DNA from 4 places in the Pectinatus sottacetonis genome. Region 4 is predicted to be linked to each of the others. Evidence: riboswitches for the same ligand, from Rfam matches in the RefSeq annotation. Region 4 holds a riboswitch; each other region holds the start of a gene.

The links. A riboswitch is a leader RNA that binds a small molecule or an ion and turns the genes downstream of it on or off. The one in region 4 is predicted to bind thiamine pyrophosphate.
Region 1: another riboswitch for thiamine pyrophosphate. It lies ahead of thiC (phosphomethylpyrimidine synthase ThiC); the one in region 4 lies ahead of thiM (hydroxyethylthiazole kinase).
Region 2: another riboswitch for thiamine pyrophosphate. It lies ahead of thiS (sulfur carrier protein ThiS); the one in region 4 lies ahead of thiM (hydroxyethylthiazole kinase).
Region 3: another riboswitch for thiamine pyrophosphate. It lies ahead of thiT (energy-coupled thiamine transporter ThiT); the one in region 4 lies ahead of thiM (hydroxyethylthiazole kinase).

Annotation. Positions count from the first base shown of each region.
Region 1 covers NZ_WIQK01000001.1:1,519,379-1,522,567, forward strand. Annotated here, with positions in the region: gene I6760_RS06970 (PHP domain-containing protein) at 1-249, opposite strand, end outside; gene thiC (phosphomethylpyrimidine synthase ThiC) at 461-1,786, opposite strand; TPP riboswitch at 1,866-1,962, opposite strand; gene I6760_RS06980 (universal stress protein) at 2,175-2,606, shown strand; gene rpsR (30S ribosomal protein S18) at 2,672-2,905, opposite strand; gene I6760_RS06990 (single-stranded DNA-binding protein) at 3,043-3,189, opposite strand, start outside.
Region 2 covers NZ_WIQK01000001.1:1,642,381-1,645,569, reverse strand. Annotated here, with positions in the region: gene I6760_RS07675 (DUF389 domain-containing protein) at 1-913, shown strand, start outside; TPP riboswitch at 981-1,087, shown strand; gene thiS (sulfur carrier protein ThiS) at 1,141-1,347, shown strand; gene I6760_RS07665 (thiazole synthase) at 1,344-2,144, shown strand; gene thiH (2-iminoacetate synthase ThiH) at 2,145-3,189, shown strand, end outside.
Region 3 covers NZ_WIQK01000001.1:222,623-225,811, reverse strand. Annotated here, with positions in the region: gene I6760_RS00970 (methyl-accepting chemotaxis protein) at 1-1,385, shown strand, start outside; TPP riboswitch at 1,527-1,630, shown strand; gene thiT (energy-coupled thiamine transporter ThiT) at 1,684-2,304, shown strand; gene I6760_RS00960 (DUF4870 family protein) at 2,374-2,847, opposite strand; gene I6760_RS00955 (gamma-glutamyl-gamma-aminobutyrate hydrolase family protein) at 3,115-3,189, shown strand, end outside.
Region 4 covers NZ_WIQK01000001.1:2,486,854-2,490,042, forward strand. Annotated here, with positions in the region: gene I6760_RS11645 (thiamine phosphate synthase) at 42-740, opposite strand; gene I6760_RS11650 (thiamine-binding protein) at 737-1,042, opposite strand; gene thiM (hydroxyethylthiazole kinase) at 1,047-1,883, opposite strand; TPP riboswitch at 1,978-2,075, opposite strand; gene I6760_RS11660 (sigma 54-interacting transcriptional regulator) at 2,088-3,189, opposite strand, start outside.

The DNA.
Region 1 (3,189 bases), 970 kb from region 4:
AATAATCGATTTATAATTAATATTATAGCCTAAAATGTGAATATTTTTGCCGCGGGCATTTATTTCTATGCCCGGAATAAAGAGAATATTTAATTGCTTAGCAGCTTGAACTCCTTCTTCTAAAGCGTCTATGGTATCATGGTCGGTTATTGATAATACTGAAATCCCCGCTTTTTTTGCGGCATAAACGAGCTGTGTTGGCGTATACTGTCCATCCGATGCCAGGGTATGGCAATGTAAATCCATCATAATTTTCACCTCACTATAACTATTTTTATTGTAACGAAAAAATAATTGTGTAGCAAGAAAAACAAAAGAATTAGTTTTAAGTGATAGTTTATTATAAAAATAAGCAGCCTCTGCTTTTAGAAGTGCAGAAGCCGCTTATATATGAGCTTTAGTATTATTTATCTGGCAATTTCTTTGGTACTGTTAAACTCAGGCATAGATATAAAAATTGTTATTTATCACAGTTCCTGTTTTCATCGCAAAAAAGAACTTTTTCGCCATCAAGTATTTTGTTCGTAGTTCTTACGGCACACATTTTGCCGCACATTGAGCAGGTATGGCGTTCTGATGGAGGTGTGCTTTCATAGTATTGTTTTGCCTTTTGAGGATCGATGGACTCTTTGAACATGGCATCCCAGTCAAGGTTGTGACGGGCATCAGCCATACGGTTATCCTGGTTTCTTGCTCCGGGAAGTTTGTTAGCTATATCGGCAGCATGGGCAGCAATTTTAGTGGCAATTATTCCATCACGAACATCATTGAGATCAGGCAGCCTTAAATGTTCAGCAGGAGTTACATAACAAAGAAAATTAGCACCGTTAGCAGCAGCAATGGCTCCGCCTATGGCAGAGGTTATGTGGTCATATCCAGGGGCAATATCTGTGACTAATGGACCTAATACATAAAATGGGGCATTATGGCACAGTCTTTTCTGCAGTTTCATATTAGCAGCAATTTCATCAATGGACATATGTCCAGGACCTTCAACTAAAACCTGTACATCGGCTTTTCTAGCACGCTCAGTAAGATAGCCTATTTCAATTAATTCACCAATTTGTCCAGCATCAGTGGAGTCATCAAGACAGCCGGGACGTAAAGAGTCGCCAATGGATATAGTGACATCATGTTCACGCAGTATTTCAAGAACATTATCATAATGTTCAAAGAAGGGGTTTTCATTGCCGGTCATTTGCATCCAGGCAAATAGAAGAGAACCGCCGCGAGATACGATATTCATTCTTCTGCCAGAGCGCTTGAAACCTTCGACAGCTCGGCGATTTATACCGGCGTGAATGGTCATAAAATCTACGCCTTCTTTAGCATGTGCTTCTAGCACACGGAGAAAATCATCGGCAGTCATTTTTAATAGATCCTTTTCCAGATAGCCTATGGCGTCATACATGGGAACAGTTCCGATCATGGCTGGAGAATATGCGATCAGTTTTTCGCGAAATTCATGTGTCTTGCCATAATTTGACAGGTCCATGATAGATTCAGCGCCCATTTTAACAGCCATTTTTACTTTATCCATTTCAAGATCATAATTTTTGGCATCTCCTGATATACCAAGGTTTACATTAATTTTAATTTTTAAGCCGTCACCTATTCCTTCGGCGGAAAGAGAGCTGTGGTGAATGTTAGCTGGTATAGTTATGGTTCCGTTGGCAACACGTTCTCTAATCCAATCAGCAGTTCGATTTTCTTTTTTGGCAACAAGGGCAATTTGGTCGGTAATTATGCCTTGTTTTGCCGCTTCCATTTGAGTTTTATATGACATATGTATCCTCTTTTCTGCCATTTATGGCATAATTGATTTTGGTTAATAAAAAAAGTCTGCTTTATAGAAAAGCAGACTTTTCCTTCTTTTATCAGCTTCCCTACAATGGTATTAACCAACAGGTTCAAAGGGTTGGGCAAAGCCCTCTCAGCATAAGAGCACCCCTGCAGAATTAGTCTAACAAAATATAGTATTAGTGTCAAGCAGTTGAATCATTCATAAATAATAAAATTATTTTTTAGTATATATTTTACTTCATGCGAAATAAAAATACAACTTATACAAAGAAAAAATAAAACAAGGAATTTAATGAATTTTATCGAAATATAAAATATAAAGATTACAAAAATAAAATGTTTTGCTAAATTTTAATAAAGAGGGTGCGGCAATGAATGAATTAAAATCTATCTTAGTACCTATTGACGGTTCCGTTCATTCGGAACATGCTATGAGAGAAGCTGCCTATTTAGCAGGATTGAGTAAGGCTAAAGTTGTTGTTTTATATGTTATTGACTTAAATACAGCTGTTTCTGCATTCGAACGGCTCAGTCTTAATGCGTATATTCCTGAGGATATAGATCAACAAGGCAAAAAAGTACTGGAAAAAGCTAAACAAACTATTGGTGATGTATCAGGGACAGAATATATTCTTAAGATTGGTGATCCTGCTAAAATGATTTTAAAATATTCTAAGGAATGTAAAGCTGATTTAATTGTTATGGGCAGTAGAGGCTTGGGAGCAATTAAGCAGATAATAATGGGAAGTGTGAGCCAATATTTGGTTACACATGCGGACTGCCCTGTGTTGACAGTCAGATAAGCAATTTTTTATAAATAAAAAAGATGCGGCAAAATGATTTCTCATTTTGCCGCATCCTTTTTTATTTATTCAGCAGTAAACGGTAGTAATGCAATATTACGAGCACGTTTAATAGCTAATGTTACCTGACGCTGATGGCGTGCGCAATTACCGGAAATACGACGTGGTAAAATTTTACCACGTTCTGTAATAAAACGACGTAATTTTGCAACATCTTTATAATCAATAGATTCTACTTTATCTGCGCAGAAACTGCAAACTTTTCTTTTTGGCCTTCTGCCTCTATCACGTTTAACCAATGTAAGTACCTCCTATAATGAAATTTTTACCACTTAATAAGCTGCCTTTGTGGCTGTTCCGTGAATTTCACGGTTTTACGATTCATTTCACTACATCTATATTGTTTAAAGACTGTAGTGAAATGGATAATCCTTAACTAAAAGGGGATTTCTTCATCAGGGGGTAATTCCGAACCAAAAGATGCAGCTGAACCTGCATTTGAAGATGGAGCTGATGGTTTATTGGAAGTATCGATGTTAGTACCAGCACCAGCAGGACGTGAACCCATAAATTCGATATCATT
Region 2 (3,189 bases), 840 kb from region 4:
CATGCCTCCATTATGCACAGCCGGTTATGGATTATCTATACATTCAGCAAAATTTTTTCTGGGGGCATTATATCTTTTTTTCATCAATAGCTTTTTTATCTGCCTGGCTAGTTTTATCTTTTTAAAAATGATACGTATTCCCAGCAAAGCTTATATTTCGCGGCGAATATTTAACCGTCAGCGTACATATCTGGTAATAATAGGAATTTTAACTATAATTCCCAGTATATATATGGCCTATAAAAGTGTAAAACTTAATTTGGAAACTACTGAAATGAAAACATATATAGCAGATAATTTCATCTTTGACAACTCGCAGGTAATATCTTACAAAATGCTTCCAAATGACAAACTCCTGGAAATTATTTTAATAGGACAACCTTTACAAGAACATGAAATTGCCTCTTTAACTACATCGTTAAAAAAATATAACCAATTACGCGATTTTCGCTTAAAAATCATTCAAAACAATTATTCACGCGCTATAAGCAAAGATGATGTCCAGAGCCTTATTGAAAATAAGCTTAATGAATCAAACAACAATAACCTGCTTTCAACTAAAGAAGCTGAACTAAAAAAATATAAAACTCTCAGTGTTTCCTATTATCCCGCTTATCTTCGGCTCAATGATGATAAAAAGCTCCTTACTTCTCTAAACAAAAGTGCCAGCATCCTATTTCCCCAAGTAGAAAATATTGAAGGTGCTTCTATTTCTTCTACAGACGATAAAGGCAATATAGTATTTAAAAAATTTTTTGTTATTGTTTTCGTAAAAGAAGCAATGCAGCCAAAGGATGCCGCAAAACTGCAAAAGTGGATAACAGCCGAAGCCAATATGCCTGTAATGATGAACTTACAGCTGTCCAACGCCCCCCAAGATAATATCATTTCCGGCAATGGAATCAATTGGTAATATGATATTATTTTTTAATGATTTGACAAATTTACTTTATCGGCATAAAATAGCATATATAAAATAAATATTTTTACAAGGGAGCCTATGTTATAGGCTGAGAAAGGGCTGTAAGCACCTGACCTTTGACCTGATCGGGATAATGCCTGCGTAGGAAGTATTGGTAATAGAAGTTTACGTCTATCCTGATCAGGATAGACGTTTTTTTATTTTAAGGAGTTGATGTTTTGCAAGTAATTGTAAATGGGGAAAAAACTGTCGTTCCTGCAAAAACAACTTTGCAAGAACTAATGGAACAGAAAAATATGACTGCCGGCCATGCTGTGGCAGAGCTCAACGAGCAGATCACAAACAAACATGCTTGGCCTGATATTTTTCTTAGCGAAAATGACTCAATAGAAATAATCACTTTTGTAGGAGGCGGTTCCAAATGATAAAAAGTAATACTAATGACAATTTACAAATTAATGGTAAAATTTTAAAAAGCCGGTTTTTTATTGGTACAGGTAAATTTTCTAACAACCGAAATATGCCTGATGTCATCCATGCCGCAAATGCATCTGTAGTAACAGTAGCATTGCGGCGTGCCAATCAAGGTTCCCATGAAGAAAACATTCTCGATTATATTCCTGATGATGTAATACTTATGCCCAATACATCAGGTGCACGCACCGCCGATGAAGCTATACGTATTGCCCATTTATCTAAAGCTATGGGCTGTGGCAGCTGGATAAAAATAGAAGTAATATCCGATAACAGATATTTACTGCCTGACAATATGGAAACTTTAAAAGCTTCTGAAACTCTTGTAAAAGAAGGGTTCACTGTACTTCCCTATATCAGCCCTGACTTAATGACAGCAAAACGCCTTTGCGACACTGGAGTTGCTGCTGTAATGCCTTTTGCTGCCCCTATTGGTTCTAACAGAGGCCTGCGTACAAAAGAATTGGTTCAAATATTAATCGATGAAATTGACCTGCCTGTAGTTGTTGATGCTGGTATAGGCAAACCTTCAGAAGCTGCTGAATGTATGGAAATGGGTGCTGCAGCTGTACTTGTCAATACAGCAGTAGCCACTGCCAAAGATCCTTTGAAAATGGCTCAAGCCTTTTCTAAAGCTGTCGATGCCGGACGGACAGCTTATCTGGCTGGAATAGGCCGCGTACTGGGAACAATCAGTGCCAGTGCTTCCTCTCCACTTACCGGTTTTTTACATAAGGAGGAAGCATAATTGACCACCGCATCTTTTTTAGAAGAAAAACAAAAATATACTCAGCTTGATTTCAAAAGCTTTTTTGCGGGAATAACATCTACTGATGTATTACGTGTTTTGAATACGCCGCATTTAACTCGTATGGATTTTCTAACTTTACTGGCACCTGCTGCTCAAAAACATTTGGAAGCAATGGCTCGACGTTCACGTGAGGAAACAATAAAAAACTTTGGCTATACAATGCAACTGTTTACTCCCATGTATATAGCTGATTATTGTGATAATCTTTGTGTTTACTGCGGTTTTAACCATAATAATAACATCAACCGTCGCTGTCTAAATATGGAGGAAATAAAAAAAGAGGCCGCCGCCATATCACAAACAGGCTTAAAAAACATTCTTGTTCTCACTGGTGAATCAAAAAAATACAGCCCTGTTAATTATATTTTATCTGCTGTTAAAGTTTTGCGTGAATATTTCGATAGTGTTTCCATTGAAGTATACTCCTTTTCCCTTGAAGATTACATACGTGCTGTAAAAGCGGGTGTCGACGGAATGACTATGTTCCAGGAATGTTATAATAAGGATATTTACAAAACACTTCATCCAGGCGGTCCCAAAGCAAATTATGAATACCGGCTTGACGCACCTGAACGAGCCTGTAAAGCCGGGATGAGAAATGTGAATGTCGGTGCATTGCTTGGTCTTAATGAATGGCGGGAGGAAGCCTTTTTCACTGGCGTCCATGCTGATTATCTGCAACATAAATATAAAGAAGTCGAAATTGCCATATCTACTCCCAGAATAAGGCCCTGCTCTGCCGGCTATGCTCCTAAATCAATAGTTAATGACATTGATCTTGTTCAATATATAACTGCGCTAAGAATCTTTATGCCACGTGCCGGAATAACCTTATCAACACGGGAAAAACCAGACATGCGTAATCATTTAGTAAAAATAGGCATAACTAAAATATCCGGTGGTGTAACGGTTGCTGTCGGCGGACATACCAAGGGCGATGACGGTGGTCAATTCGAAATATCCGACCAGCGTTCAATCGGGC
Region 3 (3,189 bases), 2.3 Mb from region 4:
TTGTAGATGAAAATGGGAATGTACTCGCTCATCCCGATAAAAGTGCCATAGAAAAGAAAATGAATTTGTCAGGCCTCAGTTATGTAGCTTCTGTTATGAAAGGACAGGCTGGTAATATAACCGATGTATCATCGAATAAACAGAAAAGTATAATCACCTATATACCGGTAAAAGGCTACAATTGGGGAGTAATTACCTATCAGCCAATGTCCGATCTTTATCATACCCTTTTTTATAATATAGGAATTACACTTATGCTGATATTGATTTTTGCCCTTATCAGTGTTTTTATTGCTTTTAAAGTAGCGGCGGGTATTATTAATCCATTGAAAAAATTAATGACAGCTGCGCAGAAGATAGCTGCCGGTGATCTGCGGCAGAAAATTGAGATGGAAGGTGCCGTGGAACTTCAGGAGCTGGGCAGTCATTTCAATACCATGACTTCAAGTTTGAAAAAAGTAATTACAGAAACAGCTACAGCGAGTGAAACTGTTTCTGCAGCATCCGAAGAACTTTCCTCATCTATTGATTCAGTAGGGGACTTGACTAAAAATATTCAGGATACAGTAAAAAACACAGTAAAAAATACCAAAGAAAAAATGTCCCTGTCAGAACATTCTATAAATATGGTTGCTAATATGGTAGAGCATGTAGAAAAGACAGCCCAGTTTGCTGATACAATAGCGAAGTCTGTCCAAAATAGTAAAACTATTATTGATAATGGCTCTAAGCAATCAGATGATGTAGTACGTAAGATCACTGACATAAAATTAGATGTGGATAAAACTACTGATGTAATATCTGTATTGGGAGAAAAATCACAGCAGATAGGGCAAATTGTCGATACAATAACTGGAATAGCTGGACAAACTAATTTGCTGGCACTGAACGCAGCTATTGAGGCAGCCCGGGCAGGTGAACATGGGAAGGGATTCTCGGTAGTTGCCGAGGAAGTTTCTAAACTGGCATCCCAGTCGGAAGAAGCGGCTAAAGAAATAGCCAGTATAGTAAATGAAGTAAAAGCTGATACTACAAAAGCTATTGATACCATGGAAAAAAACCGTCATACAGTACAAACCGGAGTGGAATCAGTACAGAAGACAGTGGCAGTATTTAAGCAGATATATGATGTCATCGAAGAATTAAACAAGCAGCTGCAAAAAATATTGACAATATCAAAGAAACAAAAAGCTAACAGTTGCGAAGTTAATTCTTCTATACAGGAATTGAGTGTATTTCTTAAGGATAATATGACCAGTGTTGAGCATATAGCTTCCTCGGGAGCCTCACAGGCTAATTCCATGCAGGAAATAAAGACAGCAGCTAATTCATTGGCTCAGATGGCTGTGCAATTAAGTGAGATAATAAATAAATTTTCTATATAAAAAACGAAGAATAATACCAGGATAGTAATATATTCAGCAGCAAAACAATAAATTGCAAAAATCTGTCAGCTATAAAAGAAATTATGCCAGCTAATGATTATATGTACTTGACAGCATGGATGTATTTATCTAAAATAAAATTGTTAATATTAGGGGTGCCGTTATGGCTGAGAATGAAATGGATTTTCATAACCCTTTGACCTGATCTGGATAATGCCAGCGAAGGGAAACGATAAAAAACACCGTTTTCCCTATAAATAATAGGAAGACGGTGTTTTTCTTGAAATGGGGATAAAAAATGATAACAATTTTTTCTAAGCATGTAATGTCTGTTTTAGCTTCACCGATAAGTATTTTTGCCTTGATAGGATTATTTTTATTAATTGCGGCATTTATTTATATAAAGAAAATAAAAATTAATACGCGGATGGTTATAAATATTTCATTAATGGTGGCATTGACAGTGATACTGCATATATTCCGCCTTTATCATATGCCGCAGGGAGGCAGTATTACTCTGGGCGGTATGGTGCCGCTTTTATTTATTGCTTTTCGTTACGGACCAGCTGTGGGATATCTGGCGGGATTTACATATGGACTTATTAATCTTATCCAGGATCCGTTTATTCTTCACCCTGTGCAGGTATTATTCGATTATCCTCTGCCATATATGGCAATTGGTTTGGCCGGTTATTTTAAAGACAGGATATATCTGGGAACATTTGTTGGTATATTGGGAAGATTTAGCTGTCATTTTATATCAGGGGTTGTATTTTTTGGCAGTTATGCACCGGCGGGAATGTCACCATATTGGTATTCGATAGTCTTTAATGCCAGTTATCTCGTGCCGGAGCTTATTATATGTTTGATTGTTCTGCGGCTGTTGCCGACACAGCGCCTATTGCAAATGATGAAATAAAAAATAGTATTCTCATAAATTTATTTTTGTCCCTTTACAAAATATGTTAAGCAATAAATTTTAGGTGGATTAAAAGAATGTATAATCCATAGGTTTGTTTTCATTAAGGGATAATATACCCTTGATGTTTCTGTATAATAGCCAAATACCATCAAGTATTAAAATGAACAAACCTATTATGAAAAACGAGGTAATAGCTCCAACAACTCCGAGAAGCAGTCCAATCCAAAAGGTCTTTATCTGCCAGGCAAAATGGCTTTCAAGCCAGGTCCCTGACATATCATCTCTTTTAATATAATTTATAATAATGGCAGCAAAAGGCGTGATAAAGAAGAAAACTCCCAGCAGATGAAGAACATAAACTAACAAAGTCAGATTTTTATCTGATGAATTACGTACTGGTATATAACTATCAGACGAATCACTATAGGAATTTTCTTTAAGATCATTGGATAATTCCGTTTTAGTGATTTTTTCGCCACATTTTGTACAAAAACAAGCATCATCGTTTAATGGCGCACCACATTTTGGACAGTAAATCATTTTATCATCCTTTCAAATACACTATTTCATAACAATAATAAATAAAATAAATAACCTTGTCAATGAAAAGTTATAGTTTTTAATATGATGTGTTGCCGTAAAAATATAAAATGTCTATAATTTTTTCTTTTCTTTGTAAATTAAATATTATATAATAAATATAAATTAGAAATAGCTTTAGCTATAAGCATTATAAATTATTACCATTATAATAATGATTGATAACGCTGAAGACGTCAGAAAAAATTATAGAAAAAGAGGCAGAATATGAGAAAACCAATAATAGGTATTTCCGGTAGTATTTTAGCTGATGATAGTGGAGTATTCCGCGGCTATCCCCGT
Region 4 (3,189 bases):
GTAAATGATATTTACGTGGCAGTTATATTATTGATGCATATTTATATATTGTCATGCCATGTTTTAACTAAGCTGAAAGCGGCTTGACGTGGATCTGCAGCATGTGTTACTGCTGATACGACAAAGAATCCGGCGGCCTTTGTCTGGGCAAGTTGAGGAATATCATTTATTTTTACGCCGCCGCCAACAACAACGGGAATAGGACTTATTTCGACTAGCTTGGCAATATCAGCAAAACTTCTTGTGATTATTTGTCCGTGTTTATCTAAACCGCAATCTAGTTTAGTAGGGGTTTTGTGCAGTGGTCCTGCGCCAAAATAGTCAATTTGGCTTACATCAGCTGTTTTTACATAAGAAAATAATTCATCTGTTTTAGCAGATAAGCCTATTATAGAGTTTTCTCCCAGATATTTTCGGCAGACAGAAACAGGAATATCTGTTTGTCCAACATGGATGCCATCAACTTTGGTACCGGCTTCTCGTGCGGCCAGGACAACATCAAGCCGATCATCTACGAGAAGAGAAATGTTATTTTGCTTATGGGCAGCAGCAATAACAGCAGCGGCTTGGGCGGTTATTGCAATAAGTTCACGGGCTGATGCTGTCTTGGAACGTATTTGAATACAAGTAAAACCGGCACTGACAGCAGCTGCTATGATATTTTGAACAGGCCGATTTTTGGTGTTTTCGGGACCTATTACCAGATAAGCAGAAATATTTAAATTCTTTCTTATATTCATTTTTGTGCTCCTAAGATATGATTTACTTTTGCTGGTTTTTCCTGCATCATATTTTTAAAACCAGGGCGTATATCTGCTTTTAAAACTACTTCGGTGCGTATTCCTTTTTCAGCTAATATAAATGTAGCTTCTTTAACTACTTGCATGACTTCATCCCATTCGCCTTCGATTTCGGTAAACATGGAGTTAGTACGATTGGGAAGACCGGAATTGCGAATGACTTTTACTACTTTGGCAACATCTGATGATAGTTCATCTCCCACACCACAGGGAGCTATGGCAACAGCAATTAATGTATTCATTATTTTATATCTCCTCTATAGTAAATAAATTGGCAGCTATATCTTCAGCAGTGGCTTTATATAATTCATCAAGAAATTGAGCCTGAAAATGTCCTGGACCATGTACGATCTTTTCAGCGCGTTTTCCAGCTAAATTATATATTGATACAGCGGTAAGCGCAGCAATGAATGGACTAGTGACGGTCGCATATATAGCAGCAACACCGCCTAAAGAACAGCCTGAACCAGTAATCATTTTTAAGAAATGGGAACCGCCGTAAGAAAAAATGATTTCTCGGCCATTTGTTATTAAATCTGTTTCACCTGATACAGCTACAGTACCATTGGTCCATTTTGCCAAGGAAATTGCTGATTGTCTGGCAGAAATTACTTTATCTGTGGAATCTACTCCACGTATGCCTGAATGTGTTCTGCCACTTGGTAGTTCCCATAGGTTAGCCAAGGCAATAATTTCTGAAGCATTGCCGCGGATTATGCTGGGTCTATAGCCTTTTAATAGTTTAAGAAGTTTTTTTCTTAGGCTGCCCGCACCTATACCTACAGGATCTAATACCCATGATTTATGGGAATCGTATAAGATTTTTGCAGTTCGGGGAATTGATTCTTCATAAATCGGTAGCAATGTGCCAAAATTGATATACATGGCATTACCAGCTTTGGCTAAAGTCTCAGCCTCATCTGGTAAATAAATCATAGCTGCTGAGCCGCCAACGGCAAGCTGGGCATTAGCTACAAAATTTATGGTGACAGTATTTGTTATAGAAGCTACCATTGGATTTTCTTTCTTTACAGTATTTACTGCGTGAATAATTTCTTTTTGTATATTTTCTTGGGAAATCAATAAAATTTACCTCATTTCTTTAGTTAGATACTGAAAATTAATTATTTTAGTACCAACATAAGTTTATAATAAAAAACTGCCTGTCCATTGGCAAGCAGTTTTTTATTCAGCTCCCTGCGTTAGTATTAACTAACAGGTTCAAAGGGTCAGGTTTAACCTTCTCAACTCATTTGAGTACCCCTGCATATTATATGACGGATGCTTTTATTTTTCTACTCCGTATTTTTTTATGTAGCGATAAAGTGTTACACGGCTTACGCCGAGAAGATTGGCAAGACGACTGACATTTCCCCCGGCTGATTGCCAAGCTCTTACGAATATATCTTTATCCTCTTTCCATTTACTGCTAGGTTTTATATTGCCCATGAGATTGATATTTTCTGCCTTTATAATATTACCCTGAGTATTGAGAACAGCATTTTCTATTACTCCCTGCAGTTGTTTTATATTTCCCGGCCAATCATATTCAGATAATATTTTCAAAGCAGCATTATCCAGCTGTTTTGGTGATATTTTATGTTGAGTGGTCAATTCATTTAAAATACTTTTAGAAAGAAGTGAAATATCCTCACGTCGGCTTCTGAGTGGAGGTAAGTGGATAATACTGCGGGACACGATCTCGAATAATTTTTTATCAAATAGATCTTTTTCACATAAACGGCGCAAATTACCATCTGATGAAGCGATGATTCTTACATTGATACTTCTTTCAATTTCTTCACCTATGCGATATATTTTTTTATCATGCAGAGCTTCTGCTAATTTTTCTGCTATTGAAATGGGCAGTTTTTCTATTTCATCCATAAGCAGAGTACCACCACTGGCTAATTCTAGTTTACCAGGATGACTTACTTCTTTTCCTGTTTTTGCACCGAATAATTCTTGCTCCAAAAGTTCTGGCGGAACATCACCACAGTTGAGGGAAATAAGAGGACCATTAGATCTGGCTCCGGCCATATGGATTCCATGAGCTAGCCGTTGTTTACCGGTACCTGGTTCTCCTTGTAGTAAAATATGATTATTCTTTTTTGCTGCTCGTAGTGCACGTTCTTTCATTAGTTTACAGGCCGGACTGATCCCGACAATTGTGTCAAGACTGTATTTAGCTGTATATCCGGCTGCATGTGCGACAAGCATGCGCAGATCCTCAATAGGCATTGTTACTGTAACGACACTGTTTATTTCATTATCAAGCTCATCTTTTATTGGCACAACTGTTGTTATATCTTCATAAGTCTTGACTTGTGTTGTCCATGTAACTTCCTGGTTGGTACAGGCTGCGCCGCTGAATCCCTTGTAAATAGGA